Regions from separate parts of the Alteromonas sp. KS69 genome, predicted to be linked through region 2. Evidence: predicted binding sites of a transcription regulator. Region 2 holds the regulator's gene; each other region holds the start of a gene.
The links. The regulator LexA, encoded in region 2, represses DNA repair genes until DNA is damaged. The targets are predictions, from matches to a motif close to TACTGTATNNNNATACAGTA.
Positions count from the first base shown of each region.

Region 1: the regulator LexA is predicted to act here: its motif matches at 2,185-2,204, upstream of recA (recombinase RecA).
Region 3: the regulator LexA is predicted to act here: its motif matches at 5,371-5,390, upstream of C7Y69_RS05370 (LexA family protein).

Region 1 is NZ_PYHU01000005.1:495,705-504,046, forward strand. Features, by position in the region: gene C7Y69_RS05565 (ABC transporter ATP-binding protein) at 1-757, opposite strand, end outside; gene recA (recombinase RecA) at 972-2,009, opposite strand; gene C7Y69_RS05575 (CinA family protein) at 2,273-2,761, opposite strand; gene mutS (DNA mismatch repair protein MutS) at 3,066-5,699, shown strand; gene C7Y69_RS05585 (CTP synthase) at 5,878-7,509, shown strand; gene eno (phosphopyruvate hydratase) at 7,570-8,342, shown strand, end outside.
Region 2 is NZ_PYHU01000006.1:106,924-115,265, reverse strand. Features, by position in the region: gene lexA (transcriptional repressor LexA) at 1,050-1,676, shown strand; gene coxB (cytochrome c oxidase subunit II) at 2,323-3,435, shown strand; gene ctaD (cytochrome c oxidase subunit I) at 3,445-5,058, shown strand; gene C7Y69_RS06250 (cytochrome c oxidase assembly protein) at 5,159-5,746, shown strand; gene C7Y69_RS06245 (cytochrome c oxidase subunit 3) at 5,772-6,668, shown strand; partial or broken gene C7Y69_RS22015 (DUF2909 domain-containing protein) at 6,693-6,901, opposite strand; gene C7Y69_RS06235 (SURF1 family protein) at 6,935-7,642, shown strand; gene C7Y69_RS06230 (hypothetical protein) at 7,635-8,180, shown strand; gene C7Y69_RS06225 (COX15/CtaA family protein) at 8,189-8,342, shown strand, end outside.
Region 3 is NZ_PYHU01000005.1:454,578-462,919, reverse strand. Features, by position in the region: gene queF (NADPH-dependent 7-cyano-7-deazaguanine reductase QueF) at 1-665, opposite strand, end outside; gene syd (SecY-interacting protein) at 765-1,322, shown strand; gene C7Y69_RS05395 (hypothetical protein) at 1,429-1,719, opposite strand; gene C7Y69_RS05390 (DUF3192 domain-containing protein) at 1,965-2,330, shown strand; gene C7Y69_RS05385 (GNAT family N-acetyltransferase) at 2,472-3,134, shown strand; gene C7Y69_RS05380 (GFA family protein) at 3,202-3,630, shown strand; gene C7Y69_RS05375 (Y-family DNA polymerase) at 3,689-4,945, opposite strand; gene C7Y69_RS05370 (LexA family protein) at 4,945-5,358, opposite strand; gene C7Y69_RS21510 (hypothetical protein) at 5,703-5,870, shown strand; gene C7Y69_RS05365 (DUF3301 domain-containing protein) at 6,441-6,746, opposite strand; gene C7Y69_RS05360 (DUF3549 family protein) at 6,750-7,796, opposite strand; gene C7Y69_RS05355 (YqcC family protein) at 7,899-8,282, shown strand; gene truC (tRNA pseudouridine(65) synthase TruC) at 8,286-8,342, shown strand, end outside.

The DNA of each region.
Region 1 (8,342 bases), on a different contig from region 2:
GCAAAAAGCTTTTATGCATTTGTCCGTCAGATAGCGCACTAAAAGCAGCAAGGGAATCATTAAATACACTTTCGCCTTGATTAATCACCGTTACACGGTCGCAAAGCATTTGAACTTCATCCAAATGATGGGTAGAAAAGATAACTGGCGTTCCTTTATCTTTAAGGCGCTGAATAAAGTCCATCACTGTTGAGGTGGCCATAATATCTAAGCCTGTAGTAGGCTCATCAAGCACAACTAAGGAAGGTTCATGAATAACAGCGCGGGCAATGGCTGTTTTTTGTTTCATACCAGATGAGAAGTTTTCTGCCCGTCTGTCTAAAAAGCTCTGCATGTCGAGTAAGTCAGCCATTTCTTCAATACGTGCAGAAATTATCGCTTTAGTAATGCCGTGTAATTCGCCAAAATAAGCAATATTTTCTCGCCCAGTCAGCCTGCCATATAAACCAGTTGAGCTAGACAGAAAACCTATTTTTTTACGCGCAATTATTGGGTTGGCTAGCACGTCTTCACCATCAATTACCACGGTGCCGCTATCTGGCTTAAGTGCGGTTGAAAGCATGCGTAATGTAGTGGTTTTTCCTGCTCCGTTAGGGCCAAGCAAACCAAGCACTTCTCCTTGACCACATGAAAACGATACATCTTTCACTGATTGAAAGTAGCGCCCTTTTAATCGTGGATCCTTTTTCTCTTGCTCACTTAGCTTTTTGGGGTTCTCCACCTCAAAGCGTTTAGCAAGACTAGATATATCAATCATTATCCCTTCCCTTTTTTTATTATTTAAATCGAATGCTTACAGTACTAGTCTTTGCCTTTCTATTTTTATTACAGCTTTACTGTTTTTTTATTTTAATTCAATCCAAGATATAGAATTAAAGTGTTAAAAAGTATGTTTTTTGAACACAAAAAAGCCCACCATTTGGTGGGCTTTTAAATAACACAAATGCGCTATTTTATAGTCAGTTTAGTAGCTACTGCTGATCATCTTCTGCAGCAGGTGCTTCTTCTACTTTCACTGTCTTAGGTAAAAGTAGCTCAGCGCGAATTTGTTTTTCAATCTCATCGGCAATAGCTGGGTTTTCTTTTAGGAACTTCATTACGTTCGCTTTACCCTGACCGATACGATCACCTTTGTAGCTGTACCAAGCACCGGCCTTATCAACCAATTTCTGCTTAACACCTAAGTCGATAAGCTCAGCTTCTTTACTTATACCTTCGCCGTAGCGAATCATGAATTCAGCTTGCTTAAATGGCGGTGCTACTTTGTTTTTCACTACTTTAACGCGAGTTTCGTTACCTACTACCTCATCGCCTTCTTTGACCGCACCGATACGGCGGATATCTAAACGTACTGAAGAGTAGAACTTAAGTGCGTTACCACCGGTTGTTGTTTCTGGGCTACCGAACATTACACCAATTTTCATACGAATTTGGTTAATGAAGATACACAAGGTATTTGAACGCTTGATATTACCGGTAAGTTTACGCAATGCTTGCGACATTAATCGCGCTTGCAAACCAACGTGTGAGTCACCCATGTCGCCTTCAATTTCCGCTTTTGGCGTAAGGGCAGCAACCGAGTCAACAATAACGACATCAACACCGCCAGAACGAACCAGCATGTCACAAATTTCAAGCGCTTGTTCACCCGTATCAGGCTGAGAAACTAAAAGCTCATCGATGTTTACACCTAGCTTCGACGCGTAAATTGGATCAAGTGCGTGCTCAGCATCTACGAAGGCACAGGTTTTACCATTCTTTTGAGCCTCTGCAATTACCTGCAAGGTAAGTGTCGTTTTACCCGAGGCTTCAGGTCCGTAAATTTCTACCACACGACCACATGGCAAACCGCCTATGCCCAAAGCGATATCAATGGTGAGTGAACCAGTAGAGATAGCCTCAATGTCCATCGCTTGGTTGTCGCCTAAACGCATAATAGCGCCTTTACCGAACTGCTTTTCAATTTGCCCAAGTGCGGCACTTAAAGCTTTAGATCTATTACTGTCCACGTCAATATCCTCTAGGATTAGCGGTTAAATTCTTTAGTTGGTGATGTCTTTGTTGAAGCTGCCTTTGCTATTTATACTAGCTATCTTTACTAACAGTATTATTCATCTATACAGCTAGCATTCATTGCATCAACATTTGCTTACCGACACCTTACCAAGTGTTGCGTGCATTCTATACTGTACAAGCATACAGTTTCAACCTGAGTTTTCATTTTATTTTGCTTAATGGGTTCTTATTGGCAGCATCTTAGATGACCGTCTGTTCAATCAGCCAACATCGCCAATAGATGGGTAATCGCAAATTCTATTGCATGCAGACGAACAGTCTCTCGGTCTCCAGCAAAAACCTGCTTAATCGTTTCTGACTTAGCACCACAGATAAACCCAAACCAAACAGTACCCACAGGCTTTTCTTCGCTGCCGCCACCTGGGCCTGCAATACCGCTTACGGTTACCACGACATTCGCGTCGCTCTTGTGCTTAACGCCCGCCGCCATCTCTTCAACGGTCTGCATTGACACCGCGCCATGTGCATTTAGAGTTTCTGGCTTTACAGCTAATTCACGTATTTTTGCGTCGTTTGAATACGTCACCCAACTTTGATTAAACCAATCCGAACTGCCAGCAATACTGGTAAAGGCGAACGCAACGCCGCCCCCGGTGCAAGACTCTGCGCTTGAAACCGTCCAGCCTTTACGGCGAAGCGCATTACCCAGCGCCGTCACCATCTCTGTTATATTGTCAGATACCATGAATGTCCTTTATCGCTATCAGCGCTATTATCAGCTTCGGCCGTTAAAGCATTAATTTGAAGCATTAGGCTGTGCCGATGTACTTATTGGTGAGAGCTATCATTTAACTAATGAGTTCAGGAAATGGTTGAAAATTCCATACTCGTATCAATAATACACAGCAAATACGAAAAGTGATTATTTTAGCACTCCTGCTCTTTTAATCACTCTTCTGTTAATAATTCTTCTGTTAATATAACAAATTGAGTTATCGCAAGTAGCAGCAATAAAAAGCACGAGGCATTTTTTGGAATCACACACTCCTATGATGCGCCAGTATTTAACGATAAAGGCGCAGCACCCTAACATTCTTATGTTTTACCGTATGGGCGACTTTTACGAGTTGTTTTTCGATGATGCCAAGAAAGCCGCAGAACTGCTTGATATATCATTAACCGCACGGGGCAAATCCGGTGGCGATCCTATTCCTATGGCTGGCGTTCCTTACCACGCGGTTGAAAGCTATTTAGCCCGGTTGGTGAAAATGGGCGAGTCAGTGGCGATTTGCGAACAAGTTGGCGACCCAGCTACAAGCAAAGGCCCAGTTGAGCGCCAAGTTCAGCGCATTGTTACCCCAGGTACGGTTACCGATGAAGCCTTATTAGAAGAACGCCGCGATAATGTACTAGCGGCAGTTTGCGGTCACAGTATGCATTACGGCGTGGCTACATTAGATGTCACCAGTGGCCGGTTTGTAGTAGTCGAGTGCGACACCGACGATGCCTTGTTAGGTGAACTACAACGAATTAATCCTGCTGAACTACTCTATCCTGAAGGCTTTGAAAGCTTACCCTTGATTGAACAGCGTAAAGGCTTGCGTCGGCGGCCCGAGTGGGAATTCGATATCGATACCGCCACCGAACAATTAACCGCTCAGTTTCAAACGAAAGAACTGGCGGGGTTTGGGGTATCAGATTTAACCAAAGGCATTGGCGCCGCCGGTTGTGTGCTTCAATATGTGAAAGATACCCAGCGTACAGCCCTTCCCCATATTCGCCGTATTCAAAAAGAACAGCAAGACAGCCGCGTACAATTAGATGCAGCTACCCGCAGAAATCTAGAGCTTACCCACAATTTAGCCGGCGGCATTGAAAATACCCTGTTTAGCGTGATGGATACGACCACTACCGCCATGGGTAGCCGGTTACTACAACGCTATATTCACTCGCCTATTACCGATCAACACGAATTACATAACCGTCAAGATGCCATTGAAGCACTTATCGACAATGAGCCAGATGCTATTCGCGGTCATTTAAAAACGATTGGCGATATTGAACGCATAATGGCACGTTTGGCATTACGTTCAGCAAGGCCCAGGGATTTCGCTAGACTTAAAAACGCGTTGAATACCCTGCCCGACCTTCAAGAAGCGTTGGGGGCGTATAACGTTGCACAGCTAAATGAATTAAAACAGGCCGTCAGTACTTACCCAGAGCTACAAGCTTTATTAAATAACGCGATTATCGATAACCCGCCTGTGGTTATTCGCGATGGCGGGGTTATTGCTGAAGGCTTTAATAGCGAATTAGATGAGCTTCGAAAATTGTCTCAAGGTGCTACTGATTATCTTGACGCCATGGAGCAACGCGAACGTGAACGCACAGGCATTTCAACCCTAAAAGTAGGCTACAACCGGGTTCATGGTTTCTTTATCGAGATTAGTCGTGCCAATAGCGACAAAGCGCCCGCCGAATATATTCGCAGGCAAACGCTTAAGAATACTGAACGCTTTATCACCCCAGAGCTTAAAGAGCACGAAGATAAAGTACTTACCAGTCAAGGTCGTGCGCTAGCCCTCGAAAAACAGCTTTATGAAGCACTTTTCGATGAAGTCGCGCCAAGCCTAAATGCGCTAATTGAAACGGCCGCAGCATTGGCCAAACTCGACGTATTATGCTGTTTTGCCGAGCGCGCGTTAAGTCTGGATTGGTATCGCCCAAGGTTAAGTATGGAAAGCGCGCTGACCTACGAAGAAGGTCGGCATCCTGTGGTGGAACAGGTTATGAAAGACCCGTTCATTGCTAACCCATTAACACTTAACGATAGCCAGCGCATGCTTATTATTACCGGCCCTAACATGGGCGGTAAATCAACCTACATGCGCCAAACCGCGTTAATTGCGCTGCTCGCGTATATTGGCAGCTATGTGCCCGCACAAAACGCCCATATTGGTAAAATTGATAGAATATTTACTCGTATTGGCGCTTCTGACGATTTAGCATCTGGTCGCTCAACCTTCATGGTAGAGATGACGGAAACCGCCAACATTCTGCACAATGCCACCGAGCATTCGTTAGTGTTAATGGATGAGATTGGCCGCGGTACCAGTACTTACGATGGCTTATCGCTCGCATGGGCGTGCGCCAGCTACCTCGCCCAAAAACTGAATGCTTACACCTTATTTGCAACTCACTATTTTGAGCTTACCGAGTTACCTGATTCCGAGAAAAGTGTAGTTAATGTTCATTTGGATGCGGTAGAGCACGACGACACCATCCGGTTTATGCATAGCGTACAAAATGGCGCGGCGAGTAAAAGCTTTGGTTTACAGGTTGCACAACTTGCAGGTGTACCTAAGCCGGTTATTAAAGCGGCGCAGCAAAAACTCGCTATTTTGGAAAACGCGCATCTTATTTCTGAAACTGAATCCAGTGCTGATATTAAAACTGATAAATCATCTAACATTGGGGATGAAACTGGCAAGCAGCACGATAGACGCGCCAACAAAAAAGCAGCGTCAACGGCGCATGGTTCCTTACAATCTCAGTCACAACTGTTGTTCCCAGATAAACCCCATCCGGTTGTAGAAGCGTTGGAAAATTTATCCCCAGATGAACTTTCACCACGCCAAGCACTAGACCTTATTTACACGCTCAAGCGTTTAAGTCAGTCATAAAAAACAGCGCTTGCGGCGAAAGCCACGCTCAAATAGGTAAAAGAAGCGATTGTGTGGGCAAACAGATTGTTTGCTCACACTAACTTGCGTATACTATTAACCCGTCCAAAGTATGGGTAGTTTAGTTCCTAAACTACACTCATATTTACCCAATACAACTCAACGTTCTAGGTTTCGCATGACAAATTATATTTTCGTCACCGGTGGTGTAGTTTCATCGCTAGGTAAAGGTATTGCCGCTGCGTCGTTAGCCGCAATTCTTGAAGCTCGCGGGCTCACCGTCACCATGTTAAAACTCGACCCGTATATTAATGTCGACCCAGGCACCATGAGCCCTATTCAACATGGCGAAGTATTTGTTACCGATGATGGCGCAGAAACCGATCTTGACCTTGGTCACTACGAGCGTTTCATTCGCACCCGTATGACCAAGCGTAACAACTTCACTACCGGACGGGTATACGAAGAAGTACTAAAACGTGAACGTCGAGGTGACTACTTAGGCGCCACTATTCAGGTTATTCCACACATTACCAACGAAATTAAGCGCCGTGTGGTTGAAGGCGCTGAAGGCCACGATGTGGCTATTGTTGAAATTGGTGGAACGGTAGGTGACATCGAATCACAACCTTTCTTAGAAGCAATTCGTCAACTAGGCACCGAACTAGGTCGAGAAAAAGCGATGTACATGCACTTAACCTTAGTGCCTTATATGCCAGCTTCAGGCGAAGTAAAAACGAAACCAACCCAGCACTCAGTGAAAGAGCTTCGTTCGATTGGTATTCAGCCAGACATTCTAGTGTGCCGCTCTGTAGGCGCATTACCATCGACTGAGCGTTCTAAAATTGCGTTGTTCACTAACGTAAACGACAAATCGGTCATATCGCTTAAAGACGTAGACAGCATCTACCGCATTCCAGCAGCACTTAAAGCGCAAGGAATGGATCAGCTTGTGGTAGACCGTTTTGGTTTAGACTGTAAAGAAGCCGACCTATCAGAATGGGAACAGGTACTTTATGCAGAGTCTAACCCTACTGCTGAAGTTAACATCGGTATGATTGGTAAATACGTTGAATTGCCGGATGCTTATAAGTCAGTTAACGAAGCCCTTAAACATGCTGGGTTGAAGAACCGTTTAACCGTAAATATCCACTATATCGACTCTCAAGACGTTGAAAGTAAAGGCGCGCAAATTTTAGAAAAACTAGATGCTATATTAGTGCCTGGTGGTTTTGGTGAGCGCGGTATCGAAGGCAAAATTGCCACTGCACGCTATGCCCGTGAAAACAAAGTGCCTTATTTAGGTATTTGTCTAGGTATGCAGGTAGCGCTTATTGAGTTTGCGCGTAATGTAGCGGGTATGGAAGATGCCAATAGTTCTGAATTTGATCCTGAGACACCGTATCCGGTTGTTGGTTTAATTACAGAATGGCTTGATGAAGCAGGTACCACAGAAATACGTAGTGAAAATTCAGACCTCGGCGGCACTATGCGCTTAGGCAGTCAGCTTTGCCACTTAATTGAGGGCACTAAGGTGCATGAAATGTATGGCAGTGCTGAAATTTACGAGCGCCACCGTCATCGTTACGAAGTTAACAACAACCTTCGTGAACAAATTGAAGCCGCAGGGTTAAAGGTAAGTGGTTTGTCCACTGATAAACGACTTGTAGAAGTTATCGAAATACCTGACCATCCTTGGTTTATCGCGGGTCAATTCCACCCTGAATTTACGTCAACCCCTCGTGATGGACACCCATTATTTAAAGGGTTTGTCGCTGCTGCTGGACAGTATCAAAAAGAGAATCATTAATTTCTAATAAGGGAACACTTGCTCCCGTTTGTGTTTCCAAACAATTGTTAAGGAAAAAACATGGCGAAAATTAGTCGCATTATTGGTCGCGAAATTTTGGACTCACGCGGTAATCCTACCGTTGAAGCCGATGTGTACTTAGAATCAGGCGTTATGGGCCGTGCTGCTGCTCCATCTGGTGCTTCAACAGGTAGCCGCGAAGCATTAGAACTTCGTGACGGTGACAAGTCTCGTTATTTAGGTAAAGGCGTAATGAAAGCCGTAGCCGCTATTAACGATGAAATTGCCCCTGCGCTTTTAGGTAAAGACGCACTAGCACAAGCTGATATTGACGCTATCATGATTGACCTAGACGGAACAGAAAATAAAGAAACTCATGGTGCAAATGCCATTCTAGCGGTATCGCTAGCAGTAGCTAAAGCAGCGGCCTTAGAGAAAGGCGTTGCCCTTTACGAGCACATTGCAGATCTTAACGGCACTCCTGGTCAATACTCGATGCCAGTACCTATGATGAATATCATCAATGGTGGTGAGCACGCTGACAACAACGTAGACATTCAAGAATTCATGGTACAGCCAGTAGGCGCAAAGAGCTTCAAAGAAGCCCTTCGCATGGGTGCTGAAATTTTCCATTCACTGAAGAAAGTACTTTCTGCTAAAGGCCTAAACACGGCTGTTGGTGACGAAGGTGGTTTCGCACCAAACCTTAGCTCTAACGCTGAAGCGCTAGCGGTTATCGTTGAAGCAGTAGAAAACGCTGGCTACAAAATGAATGAAGATATTACGCTAGCACTCGATTGTGCGGCATCTGAATTCTACAAAGATGGTCAATA
Region 2 (8,342 bases):
AGAATGATGAATATCATGGACGTTAGCGGTCTCATATCTGCAATGAAGACATGAGAGTTGTGGCGACACTTATCCAAAAATGTTAGTGCCCTCAGAATTACTATATCGTTCTATTTGAAGCAGCAATCATAAATATGAGTTTTCACACGGCCTGCGTACACAACAGTCATTGAGTTCCTTCAAATTCACTGGCCGCTTTTAGCTCAAGACTGTCTGTTAATTCTGGCTAGCCCTGATTGTGCGAAATACTCCCTTACTACTCTAACTAGTACCAAAGACATTAGTCAGCAACTAGTGTACCTACACTGCCAGTACAATAACTAACCTCTTCAATTGAAGCCACACTAATCAAAATTAACTTTACTATGTTTGAGCCTATTTGTTAGTTATAAATCTCCCTCAAAGCTACTACCTCGTACGCGATTAAACTCTAGCAACGCCTCGTATTCACTGATAGGTTCGTTAAAGGAATATAATGTCTATGAAAATGAGATTTTTGGAAAGAATTCTCTTGTCGAAAGAAAATATTAAATCTATTGCCCACAAGCGATCCCTACCTTGCTCTGCAACCTAGTGAACGAGATTCTCGTTTTGAATGACGATTACCACTTAGCGAATAAATTTTGGCTGCGCTCCAACACAGTAATAACTATTTTTAATTAAGTAGAGGTCGAACTAAAGGCCCTTTCAAGCACCAAGATTCCCTCACGCTAATTGTTCCTAAGAAACTCAAGATAAATCACTCCGCTAATTCTTTGAAATATCGCTACATAAAAATTTTACGATAGGTTTAGCCAAAGAAATTTTTTTTACAAACAGATGTGTATAGATACAAAGATACTGATTAAAGGTGACGGCTAAAGCTCCTACGGTAGGACCTATCTAAAGTACAAGGACAGTAGATATGCTTCCTGATAATTTAACTACTCTGGAATTTAAATAAGTTAAACTGGAACCCACAGTTCGAAGCATGTAAATAGCATCCAATGCTTGTCATTTCCTTTTAGGTGTATATACTTACAGGAACTGTATAGACAGACAGGTCTTTTATGCGCCCACTCACAGCAAGACAAACAGAAGTTCTCGAGCTTATTAAAACAACGATGCTCGAAACTGGCATGCCGCCTACCCGTGCAGAAATTGCCCGTCATTTAGGTTTTCGCTCTGCGAATGCCGCTGAAGAACATTTAAAAGCGTTGGCCCGTAAAGGCGTCATCGAAATCCTTCCAGGCACTTCTCGTGGTATTAAGTTGAATATTCCTCTTGAAGATGAAACCCCTGAAGAAGAAGGTCTTCCTCTTATTGGTCGCGTGGCAGCGGGCGAGCCGATTCTAGCGCAAGAGCATATAGAGTCTCATTATAAGGTCGACCCTGCCCTGTTTCAGCCTCACGCCGACTTCTTACTTCGTGTAAGCGGTATGAGTATGAAAGACATTGGTATACTGGATGGTGACTTGTTAGCCGTGCACCGCACGACGGACGTCCATAATGGGCAGGTGGTAGTAGCACGTGTTGATGAAGACGTTACTGTTAAACGCCTTGAAAAGCGTGGTCGCGAAGTATTACTTCACGCAGAAAATGATGAATTTTCACCGATTAAAGTCGACTTAGCGTCAGAGCCTTTTTCCATTGAAGGAATTGCCGTTGGTGTTATTCGAAATGCTGATTGGATGTAACCTTTTAGCTATTTAGTAAAGAAAGCGGCTTATAGGCCGCTTTTTTGTATGTTTACCATACCTTGCTTACACAATAATCGTATTTAAGCCTAAGAAATTCCTCAAAAGCCACCAAATACCGCTCACACATATTTTCTCCTATTTATGTCACCTTTTTTAGTGCTAACTCGCGCTATTTTAGACATCTGTTTTGTTTGAAAAACAATCATAAGTGCGTAACTAGCTTTTGATTATAAGCAACTTATTGGCTGCTTCTATTTGCCCATCTCGTTCAAAATGAGCGTTTCAAACAGGCTCGCTAAATACCGGTGTAACGTCCATACGCTGTGACGTCATTCACTTCTCTGTCATACCGCGTTGATTAAAAATTAAACGCTGCAATTGTTTTTTCTTAGAAAAGACTAGACTTGTGCGTTTTATTGAGCAATTCTTATACTGTATTTAACAAAATAATAACAATAGCTGTAACTTTGTTTTACAACTAATGCTGGGCAGTTAAGTTAAAAGTTGGATTTCGGGTATCAGTTGCCAGAAGCGAAGCGCATCTATTGCGTTAATGCTTCTGTTATAACGGAGGTGTTGAGTGAAACGAGTAACGACACAAGCGGCGACACAAGCGACAAAGTGGCTTTACGGGCTTCCACTTTTGCTTACCTCGCCACTACCGTTTGCTGATGCAGCAACGGACGAAGGCTCTTCCATTAATTTGCGGCGAGGCGCAACAGACATAAGTGGTCAAGTATACGACCTGCATATGTTGATGTTCTTTATCTGTATCGCAATCGCTGTTGCGGTTTTCGGGGTTATGTTTGCCTCAATGTACTTGCACCGTAAATCCAGAGGCGCTAAGCCCGCTCACTTCCATGAAAATGTAAAAGTGGAAATTGCATGGACAGTAGTGCCTTTCATCATTCTTATTCTTATGGCTATTCCTGCCGCTAAAACCCTTATAGCGATGGAAGATACCAGCGAACCCGATCTTACCGTTGTCGTTACTGGTTCCCAGTGGAAGTGGCATTACCGGTATATGGACAGAGACGTTGAGTTCTATTCGTTAATGGCGACGCAGCGAGAGCAAATTGAAAATAAATTCGAAAAAGGCGCGAACTATCTGTTGGAAGTCGACCGCCCGTTGGTAATCCCCACAGGGCAAAAAGTGCGCTTTCTTATTACCTCTGATGACGTTATTCACTCGTGGTGGGTACCGGACTTTGCAGTGAAAAAAGATGCTAATCCAGGGTTTATTAATGAGTCTTGGGCAAAGGTGAACGAGCCGGGTATTTATCGTGGACAGTGTGCCGAGCTTTGCGGAAAAGATCATGGCTTTATGCCGGTTGTGGTCATTGCTAAAGAGCCTGCCGAATTTGATGCTTGGATGAATGAACAAGAAGAAGCCGCTCGCCAAGCGAAAGAAGAAGAGCAGCGTTTACTGTCGATGAATATGTCGATGGATGAACTTATGGATGAAGGCAAGCGGGTTTACAACGCTACTTGTGCGGCTTGCCATATGCCTAACGGCGAGGGGCTACCCGGCGTTTTCCCTGCGCTTAAAGGCAGTGAGATGGTGCTTGAAGACCAAACTGCACATATCGATATTGTGTTAAACGGTAAAACCGGCACAGCCATGCAGGCGTTCGGAAAAATGCTAAGCCTGAAAGACATTGCGGCTGTGGTGACCTACGAACGAAATGCGTGGGGCAATAACACGGGTGATATGGTGCAGGCTAAAGATGTTAACGCCGTCGTTAATGGGAACTAGGAGTGCGTAATGAGTAAAGCAACTGATGTCATTGCGCCGGTTACCTCGGCGCATCACGAAGATCATGACTATCATAGTCATATTCCAAAAGGAATAACCCGATGGCTGTTTACCACTAACCACAAAGATATAGGCACCTTGTATTTATGGTTCGCCTTTATCATGTTTTTGATTGGTGGTGCCATGGCCATGGTGATCCGTGCTGAGCTATTTCAGCCTGGATTACAAATTGTTGAGCCAAACTTCTTTAATCAAATGACGACTGTGCACGGCCTTATCATGGTATTTGGTGCGGTAATGCCAGCCTTTACGGGGCTTGCAAACTGGCTAATTCCTATGATGATAGGTGCACCAGACATGGCTCTGCCGCGAATGAATAACTGGAGCTTTTGGATATTACCTGGCGCCTTTCTTATTCTGCTTAGCTCGCTATTTTTAGAGGGCGGCGGTCCGGCATTTGGTTGGACCTTCTATGCCCCGCTTTCCACCACCTACAGTGGTGACTCAACCGCATTGTTTGTGTTCTCGGTACATATCATGGGTATCTCCTCCATTATGGGGGCTATTAACGTCATTGTGACCATATTCAACATGCGAGCTCCTGGCATGACGTGGATGAAAATGCCTTTATTCGTGTGGACTTGGCTTATCACTGCTTTCTTGCTTATTGCAGTAATGCCAGTGTTAGCCGGGGCGGTCACCATGGTGCTGACAGATAAGTTCTTTGGCACCAGCTTCTTTGATGCAGCAGGTGGTGGTGACCCCGTTATGTTCCAGCATATCTTTTGGTTCTTTGGGCACCCTGAGGTGTACATCATGATATTGCCGGCCTTTGGTATTATCTCTCAAATTGTCCCTACGTTTTCCCGTAAAAAACTGTTTGGCTACGCATCAATGGTGTACGCCACCGGCTCTATTGCGCTGTTGTCCTTTGTGGTATGGGCTCACCATATGTTTACCACCGGCATGCCGGTGTATATGGAAATGTTCTTCATGTTTGCCACTATGCTTATCTCGGTGCCTACAGGCGTGAAGGTCTTTAACTGGGTGGCGACTATGTGGCGGGGCTCTCTAACCTTTGAAATGCCCATGATGTTTGCCATTGCGTTTATCGTATTGTTTACCATTGGGGGCTTGTCAGGATTAATGCTGGCCATCGTGCCGGTGGACTTCCAATACCACGATACCTATTTCGTGGTCGCACATTTCCACTACGTACTGGTCACCGGCGCCATCTTCTCGATTATGGCTGCGGTATATTATTGGTTACCCAAGTGGACAGGGAAAATGTACGACACGGCGCTAGCAAAATGGCATTTCTGGTGCTCACTTGTGTCGGTGAACGTGCTTTTCTTCCCGATGCATTTTGTAGGGCTGGCTGGTATGCCACGTCGTATTCCTGACTACGCCTTACAGTTTGCCGACTTTAATAAGTGGATAAGCCTTGGCGGCTTTGCCTTTGGGCTGTCGCAGTTAATCTTCTTAGCACTGTTGATTAAAGCCTGTAAGAAGCAGGGTGAGCCAGTATCTGCCCAAGTGTGGGAAGGTGCTGAGGGACTAGAGTGGGAAATTCCCTCTCCTGCGCCCTATCACACCTTTGAAACGCCGCCGGTTGTTAAGTAGGAAATAAGACAAGCAGCACAGGTAATGAAAGCAAAGCAGGCATTGTAGTCGCTAAATTGTGGTGATGTATCAGCACAAAAAGTAGGCACGGGAGGTAACCATGACACAAGCAAATGCAAACAACAAAATGGTGATAAAACTCGTCGTTATTGTGTTTGGCATGTTTGGTTTTGGGTTCGCTCTAGTGCCACTTTACGACGTATTTTGCGATGTTACCGGTATTAACGGTAAAACCGAGAATACGGCTGCTGTATATGAGTCTATCGAAATAGATGAAAGCCGTGAGGTAACGGTGGAATTTATCACCCGAACTAATACCGGTATGCCGTGGGAATTTCGTGCGCAAACTAGTCGTATGAAAGTGCACCCTGGGGAGCTTAATACGGTGTCGTTTTACGTAAGAAATCCTGCATCTAACAATATGATGGCCCAAGCCATACCGTCGGTGTCGCCGGGTATGGCAGCACTCTATCTGAATAAAACGGAATGCTTTTGCTTTAACCAGCAGCCTTTAAGCGCTGGTGCCGAGGCTTATATGCCGATGCAGTTTTATGTCGACCCACAGCTTCCAGAAGATATTAGTTATTTTACTGTGCAATACACCCTGTTTGATGTGACCGCGCGAGCGAGTGACATGAAAACAAAACCGAATCCCTACATGGTCCCTCAACCTGAAAGTGGTAAATAACAGGTATTGGGATAAGGAGAGAGTAATGCAGCAAGAATATCAGAAGTACCCCGAATATCAGAAATACTACGTACCAGCACAAAGCCCGTGGCCTATTGTAGGTGCGGTGGCGTTATTTTTAATTGCCGTTGGCGCGGGCAACTTCGTGATTGAAGCCACTAAAGGAGAGTCCGGCTATGGCGGGCACATACTCCTAGCAGGGATTGTAGTGCTAATGGTGATGCTTGTGGGCTGGTTTAAAAACCAAATTGATGAGTCTATGTCAGGGTTATATAGCGACCAATTAGGACGTTCATACCGACAGGGCATGAGTTGGTTTATCTTCTCTGAAGTTATGTTCTTTGCCGCCTTCTTCGGGGCACTCTACTACGCCCGATTCATTTCAGTGCCTTGGTTAGGCGGTGCATCGAATAATGCGATGACTAACGAAGTGCTATGGCCCACATTTGAAGCCATGTGGCCGCTAGTATCTACCCCTGGAGGCATCACTACACAAGAAATGAGTGCAGTTGGTTTACCCACCATTAATACAGTTATTTTACTTATATCGTCAATTACATTGCATTTTGCCCATGTAGGTTTGGAGCAGAACAAACGCAAGCAACTCACCGTCATGTTAGGCATCACTATCTTGTTGGGAATTGGGTTTTTATTCTTACAGGTGGAAGAGTATGTTCACGCCTACCGTGACTTGGGACTAACGCTACAGTCAGGCATTTACGGCAATACCTTTTTCATGCTGACGGGCTTTCACGGTATGCACGTTACCCTTGGCACCATCATTCTTATTGTCATGTTTTTTAGAGTGCTAAAAGGACATTTTACACCGCACAACCACTTTGCTTTTCAAGCTGGGAGTTGGTACTGGCACTTCGTTGATGTGGTGTGGGTCATGCTTTATATCTTTGTTTACGTTTTATAAAAGCAGATAAAAGCGCCGCCAAGCCTAGTATGGTCGAGGGTTTGGCGTAATTAAACCGGTGCCAATTGCCACTAAAATTAAAATCACAATGATGGCAGAAGTGAGCACCCTGCGACCGATGTATTTGCTCATAGGACCGTCTTTGGGATCGTTTTCATCATGACACGCATGGCCATAAAAAGGTTAACGATCATGAAAAGTACCAACGCAACCAAGATTATTTTTATCAACATATAAACCTCAATAGTAGTGTGCAGGTTGGCCAAATGAATCAGGTGAGAGCATCCAAATTAATCGCTATCGTCATTACGAGTTTATCTGTAATGGCGATGTGTGGCTTGGGGTTCTGGCAACTAGACCGAATGGCACAAAAGCAACAACGCATCGCTAGCATAACCGAAAAACAGGGGAAAGAAAGCTTGTCGCTCATCGATGCCCTTTCAATGAAAGCGCCCGAAGATCGAACCGTTTCTTTTGAAGGTACTCCAAACGGCAACAAGGTGTTATTGCTCGATAACCAAATACATGAACAACGAGTAGGGTACGACGTACTGGCACCAGTGCAAACCAACGCAGGGTGGGTTTTGGTTAACTATGGTTGGTTGCCTGCACCAGATTTATCGCGCTCGCTACCGGCTGTGAAAATTAGCCACCACTCACAACAATTTGAAGGGGTGGTGAGTCAGCCCAGTCATAACCCGTTAGTAAAAGAAACGCTTACATCAGCATCACGCTTTCCGGCACGTATTCAGCAAATTTCAATCAGTACCGCCAGTGAATTGCTATCACTTAACTTATTACCCTATGTCGTAGTACTTACCGCAAAGAATGATCTTTTTGTTAGGCGTTATAACCGTGTTGTTATGCCTCCTGAAAAGCACTTGGGTTATGCCATTCAATGGTTTGGTCTTGCTATCGCAGCCGCCTTGATTGGCGGTTTCGCAATTATGAAAAAAGGACGTCAATATGAGTAATCCGGCCTCGAAGAAAACATTAATTATTATGGTCGCCGTGTTCGTGCTACCCGTTATTTTAGCTAAGCTTGCGTTAGAAAATGACTGGTTCAACCAAGGTGCTACCAATAAAGGTGCGTTGCTGCAGCCTACCATTGATGTTTCATCGCTTTTAGAAGGCACAGAGCCAAAATGGCGCTTGTTGTATGTCTTGCCGGAAAATTGTGATGCAATTTGTGAAAATGCATTGTTTAGCATGAACCAAGTGTGGCTGGCCTTAGGCAAAGAGTCTGACAGGGCACAAGCGTTAGTTTTGTTCACTGGAAAAAGTGATGTAACAGCACTAGAGCAACTATCTGAGTACGCCAACGTGCATACCTTGAGCGTCAGCGATGCGCCTATCACCAACCTTAAACAGCAAAGTGTGTATATCGTCGATACCTTAAATAACGCCATGTTGTATTACCAAATAGACAGTGACAGAAGCACGGCTGTAATGGAAAGCCGAAGCATGCTGGCTGACATTAAAAAGCTTCTGAAACTGTCTCGAATTGGGTAGGAGGTGCTATGAAAAAACTGGTGCTGTTTAGCCTTTTTCTTGCCGCAGTAGTCATCATTTTAGGGGCTTACACACGCCTTACTGATGCTGGCCTTGGTTGCCCTGATTGGCCGGGATGCTACGGTAACCTTACCGTGCCGTTAAGTGATGAGAAAGTTGCTG
Region 3 (8,342 bases), on a different contig from region 2:
CTAATCAAATATTTTAGTAAGCCTTCGTGATCTATGCTTCTCCCTTCATAACGAATTTGCACACTGGCCCAGTCAGGCTGACTGGTAATAAGGCAATTCGATTTAAGTAAGTGGGAAACCAAACTTTCAGCCTTTTTCTCGTCCGTTACTTTTAACAGCGATGTGTCAGGCTCGTAAGTTTCAACTGAGATATCAAGTTCATCAAGCAGTACACCTTCAAATTCTTTAAAAGTTAATGTATTGAATTGATTGGGAAGCGTTAAGCTGACCATCACGGGCTCACCCGCACATTTTGATAGGTCGGATGCCAGTGTGGCTCGCACATCTTCAGGGCTTTCAAAAGCGGTTTGATTAAAGCTATTTAAATATAACTTGAATGACTTCGACTCTATGAGATTTGCAGAAGTAATAGGTACATTACATTCAAGCAAGGCTACGTGAGGCTTTCCTTTTTTGTTGAGCCAAGACAATTCATACCCAGTCCATGTATCAATACCTGTAAAGGGCAGGGCTTCAGCGTTCAACGATAACGTATCTCGGCTTAAGCTACGGGGTACGCCCTGAAGTAGGTTAGGGTTGTAATGAAATTCATATTCAACCTGCTTCCCCAATGAAAGATCCTTGGGCGCTGAAATAGAAATTTTATCGTTTACCTTCGAAGTCATATTTACCTATATATTCTAACCGTTTTAGATGTGCCGTCTTACTTGAACTTGGCACCTTATACCTATAGTGTACCTCAAAAATATTGGTGTAACCCCATAATGGCCTTAACAATTAGTAATGAATTAACCCAACTTATCGGTGCTTTCACTTCCCATCATGAGCGCAGTGGCAGTCTGCTGACTATACCTTATGATAGTCAATGGCCCTCACCTTGCTACTTAAAGCAGGGTGATGAGGGTGAATTGGTACCGTGGGAGCCCAAGCGCCAAAGTGACAGTCAGCAGTCTGCGCTAAGTTTTAAGAATGTTGAAGAGGCATTAGACATTAAGCTCAACGCTGATTTTTGTCAGTTCTTTACCCAATTTTTCAGTAACAATTTACCAGTAGCTGCAGAGCATGGGGCTTGTGAGTTATTGCAAGTTTGGAATGAAGAAGACTTTGAGCGGCTTCAACAAAATTTAATTGGACACCTATTAATGAAAAAGAGACTGAAACAAGCGCCAACACTCTTTTTTGCATTAACCGATGAAGATGATTTTGTTTTGAGTGTGTTAAATAGCACTGGAGAAGTGGTGTTAGAACAAGTTGGAAGGCCACCACAAAAAGTCATTTCGCCAAGCCTGCCGGCATTCATAGCCACACTACGAGCTGAATGAGTTTTTTGTGTCATGCCGTGCTGAAAAAAGACACGGCATGTAGTCGTTACCAATGAAGGTGGCGTTTAAAGCTAGTGACGTCAGGGACTTTATTAAGTGTTTAGGCTTACTCAATAGATGCTTCTAGCCGCTTTTGTAGCATCGCCATTTGCTGTTCAAGCAACGCCACCCGTTTTGAAAGCGACGCAATGGTTTCTACTTCCTTCCCGTTAATAGATGCAGGATCTGATGCGCCATTCGCAGCATTAAAATGTTTGATAGCTTCAATAGCCTCTGTTACCGATGCTTTAAAAGGCGCTTTTGCTCTAAGTAGTGCCACAGAAGGCGATGTCCCTTTTTGCACCATTTGCTGACATACAATCATTAATTTCTGCAGATTATTATTTTGCAGTGACATTTCATTCGCCAATAAATTACAAGACGTCCAGCTTATCCACTTAAGCTTGATTTCGCTAGGGTTTTTAACCAATAAATTGTGTCAAACTGACCACTAATTAATATAATAAACCACGTGTTATGAATTTAATAATCACTAAATTTAACTAAAGCTATTAAAATCAGAAGCTTAAACAATTGGTCTCATTCTTGATTACCTAATTGCATATAACAAAACTACAAACGATAAAAATCAGAGGAAATCACATGAAATCGATTATCTTACCACTCGCATTAGCATCATCATTCTTACTTACTGGTTGCGTGGTATCTGTAGGTGGGGGGAGTGATAGCCATTATGGTACTGATGTAGAAGACCGAGAATACAATAACCGCAAACATATCTCGAACCTTGAAACAGGAATGAGCTATGAAAGCGTATTAAGAAAAATGGGGGTGGCTGATTTCAACGAGCTTTATGAAAAGCAAGACGGTACCTATCGCGTATTGTTTTATCGTACTCAAAGAACCATGGGTGATGGCATAACAACGAAAGATGAATGTACGCCAATAGTATTTAAAGATAGTGGCCTAGTAGGGTGGGGTGATAGCGCTTACCACCTAATGAATTAAGAGTAACATTAATTTAACATCTTGGTGTTTTTGCCGTAAAGTGACCATTAATTGGTCACTTTTTGCATTCTGTGACTATTAATTTATAGATTATTGAGGGCTGCACCTATGACAAATGACACACTAACCGACGGCCAAGCGATGAATGCACAAGGGGTCAATGAAGCATTAGAGCCACTTGTGTCATCCCTTGAAGCTATCAAAGCCATTTACCTTGGTGTAGATGATTTGAAGGTTGCTGCTTCTATATTATTTAATGCGTACGTAGATGATCCACTTTTTAGCGACATATTTCAGGCTGAAAAAGAAGGTTATGAGAGTCGGTTGCGCTCTGCTATCAGAGAAGAGTTAAACGCTTTTTGGGTGGCAGAGCAACCTATTGTAGGGCTGTTCGATGGCGAGCGACTACTCGCGGTCGCATGCCTTACCGCGCCAGACGCTGCATTTGGTTCTGGGCGTTACTGGCATTGGCGTTTGCGTATGCTACTTACCGCTGGCCTTTTCGGCACAAAGCAAATGCTAGAAAAAGAAGAAAAAGTTCGCGCACTAGTCCCTGCGGTTAACTTTCATATGCTAAGTTTTATTGCCGTTCACCCTGATTATCAACACCATGGACTAGGTCATACACTATTAGGTGCTATTGACAGCGTAGTGGAAGAAGATGCTAAAAGTGAAGGGGTAGCAGTGTTTGTTACAGTAGCTAAACACAAGCCCTTTTTTAACGACGATAACTATGATGTGGTGGGAGAGCTAAGCCTATCTCACGTAAAAGGCGATGTAATGTTTAGGCGAAAGCCTGCATAAATTGTCATAAAAAATGCGTAAACTGGGTGAGGACTTTACGTTGTTTAATAAATAAGGTGGTATGCAAATGCTAAGTGCGCAAGGAAGTTGCCTGTGCGGGGCTATTACCGTAATGGCGGAGAATATTAACCCTAAATTCACTGTTTGCCATTGTGATTCTTGCAGACAGTGGGGCGGTTCGGCGCTGTTTGCATTACAATGCGGTACGCAGGTCAAATTCGAAGACACGACCTCTAGTGGTAATAACGTTAGCATTCACCGGTCGTCAGATTGGGCTTCTCGCGGTTTTTGTGGCAACTGTGGTACTCATCTATTTTACAAGCTCAATGAGACCGGTGAGTACAATATTCCTGTCGGTATATTTCAAGCACTAGATGGGTTAGAAATGGATATGCAGTACTTCAGCGATCAACGCCCGCACTACTATTGCTTTTCTAATAAAACAAAAGAAATGACCAAGGCTGAAATTCTGGCGTATTTCGCTCAACAGTCTTGAGTTACCAACAGGCAAAGCATGCACCGCTATTAACACGGGAAAGAAGCTATCCGACGTATCAACATTTAATGCGCGGGATCTCTTCCCATCGGGTAGTGGCTCTTTTCGTTAAGAAGTCTCTTTTCATGGCAAAATTTTGTTGAAAGCCCCTAGCCCCAAAATGCATCGTGTTTCTGCCATATCTAGCGTTTGTACTGTCAAGCACTGCCATTAATGCCGAGTTGTCCGTACTGGGTGTAAATAAATCGTCTTGGCGATATTTTTCGTCGCAAATGTCCAACAGACCCACACCCACTTTGTAGTAACGCACGCCTGGAATAAACAGTTTATTGAGCGCATCAGACGCTGCGTGAATAATATGTCGAGTATCATTGGTAGGAACAGCAAAGCTGGAAAGCGCCGACTGCTTAACATATCTGCTATCGTCATGAGGCGAATTTGCCGCAAAGAAGGTGGCGCTGTGAGCGAGTGAGTGTTGAGCGCGTAGTTTTTTAGTGGCTATTTCAGCGTGGGTGGCTAACGCTGCTCTCAATTCATCTTGTGTGGTAACTCTCTTTCCAAAACTACGGGTGCTGTAAATTTCTTTTTTAGCGGGTCTTATCTCATCCCACGTCATTCTTAGTTCACCCTGAAGTTCTCTCACTGTATTTTCTAGCACAATAGAAAAATACTTACGCATTTTAGCGGGGGATTGTTGTGACAGTGTATAGGCATTATTAATACCCATGGCCATCAATCGTTTTTCCAAGCGCCCACCAATACCCCATACATCTGCTACTGCCATGCGGGGTAATAATGCCTGCTTTTCTTGCTGCGTATTAATAACCGCTGAACCTCGAAAGCCGTCCAGCTTTTTTGCAGCGTGATTAGCTGCTTTAGCAAGGGTTGGAGTGGGGCCAAATCCAACGCCCACGGGAAGCTTTACCTCACGCCAAATAGTTTTTCTTATCTCATAGCCTAGGGCCAGCCATTCACTATCATGTAGGCGTGGCGAAAAGCGCATGAAAGCTTCATCAATACTGTATTCGTGCAATTCATCACAGAATTGAGACATGACAGAAAACATTTTTGAAGACACATCGGCATAAAGCTCATAGTTAGACGAGCAAACAACAACCCCTGCTTTTTTTGCTTCCTCTTTCACCTGAAAATAGGGAACGAACTTTTTAAATCCTAATCTTTTGGCAATAGGGCAGGCTGCGACCACGCAGCCATCGTTATTGCTCAACACCATAACGGGTTTGTTTCGCAGATTAGGGTTGTAGATTTTCTCGACCGATGCATACATAGAAGTGACATCTACTAGCGCAAACACTACTCACCTCCTAGTCGACGGGAGAGTTTTTTGTGAAGCCTAATGGAGCGCGTTACCACCCCTTCTATTGAAAATTCATCGCCTTCTTTTAAAAAGTAAGGTTTGTACAAGGGTGATGAAGAACGCAAGCAGCCGTGGCGTTTGTCTACACGCTTACAGACGAACTCACCGTTTAAGGTCGCCACAATAATGCACATGTCAGAAATATCTTCAGCTCTTGAGACAATCAGCAGGTCGCCGTCATGAATGCCATCGTCCATCATCGACTTGCCTTGTGCGTAGCCAATGAAGGTAGCAGCAGGTTTATCAATAAGCAGAGAATCTAGACTCAAGCCTAGTTCGGTATATTCTGCAGCAGGCGACTCGAAGCCTACGATGCCCGCTTGTGCAGTGATAGGAATAAATTTAAGCATACACTTCAAAAATACTGTTTATTTGTACAGTATTTTAGTGGGTTCATACTCATCAATCAATCTCAGTACAGAAAATACTCGTCTTAATGGCGACTGTAATGACCGGCAAAATTCGCAATTGGTCATAATGACGACAAGCTTTGTACGACATTTCCTACAAAAGTGTAGGAAATGTGGGTTTTTTTTCGTGGTTTATATCTAGACTAAAGTCTAACGTTGTTGATTTTTATAGGTTTTTCATTTTCAGATCATATTAACTCCTTATTTTCTCCTTAATTTATTGTAATTCTGCCTAGCGGGAATTCTTGGTAGGGATATTATTAATGGCGTCACAGGGAAACACGATGAGTCAGGATGATTTTAAGGACAACCTTGGACAACTTAAGGAAGAGAATCCCTTAACAGGAGTGAGGGGAGATGGAATAGCAGGAAGCATCACAGGGATGATAAGCGCACCGGACGTGCTGAAATGGAATTGCCAAAGAGACAAGCAAGGAAAGCGCAAGCGATAAGGAATCGCAACAGGAAGTAGAAAGGATTTGGCGAAGGATCGTCATAAAAAGGAAAGATATAGGATATATCGTAAAGGAAAGCTTGGAAGGCTTAAGCAAGGATAGTTTGCGCAGGATGCGCAAGAGCAAGGCAGCTCAGGAACGAACGGACCGCTTAAGGATTGAGCTAGTTGCACAGGATGTGTAATGTAGAAAGGATGAAAGGATAGGAACACTAGCTTTTGCTGGCAAGGAACAGCCTTAGGATGAGGCCCCCACGTGCAGGATAGGTGGGATGCTTAGGATAAATGGAAAGGGATTTACGCAAGGATGGGTAACTCGCACGGGAACACGCGAGAGAAGATGGAAAGGGGCGTATATGGATTTTAATCGGGAAGATTTTAGTCGCAAAGGAACGCAGAGAGGGAAACTCAAAATTCCAGGAAAAGGGGTAGCAGAGAGGCTACCCCTTTTTTTTGCGTAATTTTTGGCGTTGCCACTAAAACGCTCACGTTTAAAGACGCCCATTCCGCTCGGCATAGTCATCTCGTTCATACCTAATACTATAGCGGGCTAACGAATCCGAAGAACTTAATTAACTCTGTGAGGTGGTAAGGTAGTTCTTATAATATGTTTGCCTACTAACTCCACTTCTCCGCTGTATCTGTCTTCACCATTACCGGAAAATTCAAACACAAAGATATTATGCCAATCAGGCTTGCTGTAGTTGAAGGTAATGCGGGTTTTGGCTCTGGCAATACTGAGCAGTTGCAGTTGATTGTTTTTACAGTACTGGCGCAGGTAACTATCAGTAAATTCGGAAATACTTCGTATGCGCCAAAACTGAAAGGCGACAAAGCCTAAGCCCAACCATAAGGTTAATTCAAGAAGTGTCATTCATTACCCCTTAGTTTGTGAAAACAGCGTGCCAATTGCGCTGGCCAGTAAGTCACTGCGTTCTGGGGTTCTTAGTATGCCTAGTACTAATTCACGTAACTGGGGTACTTGAACAAGATCAGAGAAGAAGCCGCGGAATACGTCGCCATTATAGTTTTCTTGGTTATCGACCTCGGCAACCGCTTCAAAAAATAGCAGCAGTAATTTCTCGTCCATTTGCTGAAAATGGCGGGCAGCAATAACACTTAATATATCTAATCGGTTCAATTTCTTAGCTTCAAAGTGAGACACTAATTGCGTATATATAGTGTCGTTTTTGGTCTCACAAGACAAACCCCGTAGCGCGGCTAAACTTATTTCATCACCGTCTAACACTGAAAGCATGCATTGGTTAAGCCGCTCAGATACGTTCGCAACTTCGGCCATTTCCATAAAAGCCCGTTGAAATGGTTCGGCAAAAAGTGAAAAGTTACGCAGCACACTGTCTTGCACTTCTTGAGCGTTTTCCATTGAGTCTAATCTAATGACCACATCCGCAATTGCCTGTAAGGGAATGGTTTGCCAGTCAGCCACCTGCGGCGCTTTCACGTAGGCGATAACATACTGTGCGCTGACGCTAATCGGCTGATTCAGCTTCGCGCGAACCAGTGCATTAAATTGCGCAAGTAATGACTGCGCGGGCACAAATGAATAAGGATTATCTGGCAATGTGTTAGCCGCTTCAGAATCATCAGAAATTGATTGGCCTAGTGCATCGACAATAATTTGCAGAAAATGGTTTCTTGAAGCCGCTACCACTAATCCCTGCTCGTCTAGAGGGAGTTTGATAAACCAAATATAGTGCTGATTTGAGCTATTTTTATTCCAAAAAACAATGCCGAACCACGCATGTTGCTGGCGAGGGAAGGGCGCAACAGTTGAGCCATTCTCAATATCCAAAAACGCCTGATTGTCTAAAGCGGTAAGTCTTCGACCCATATCAAAAACAATATATTCTGTACCTGCATGCAATAAAAATTCGCTGATAGAGTTAATACTGTTTGCGTTCATTTCAGGCGTTCTCACTTCATAAAACTGATTTTAGGGCGCAAAGTTTAGCATATTTTAGTTGCCGACAGGCAAAGGCATTGTTCTTTTAAAGGTGCGAGCGGAATGAGTGCTGCCTCTGGTATACTGCCGTCCAGATCTATACGGCAAACCTTAAACCATGTAATGACGATGAAGTTAATAGAAGAATTCGAGTATCATTTAAATACGCTAGAAACAGCGATGCGCCAAACTAAAACGTGGCCGAACAAATCACCTAGCAAGGCGCAATTAGCCAGTACTGCCCCTTTTGCTATTGATACCCTGTCTTTTTTCGAATGGCTGGCGTATGTTTTTGTGCCTAAATGTCATTACTTAATAGCGATGGGTCAGCTACCAGGGAAGATGGCAATTTCCCCTGCAGCGCATATGTATGCACCAGACTGTCCCGAATCTATCCTAGTTCAGTTGCTTGCACTTGATAAACTTACCGAACGCAATAAGAAGTAATTTATGCCTGAAGAATTTCCATTTACCCAATGTGAAACCCCAAGTGAAAAGGCTGGCAGC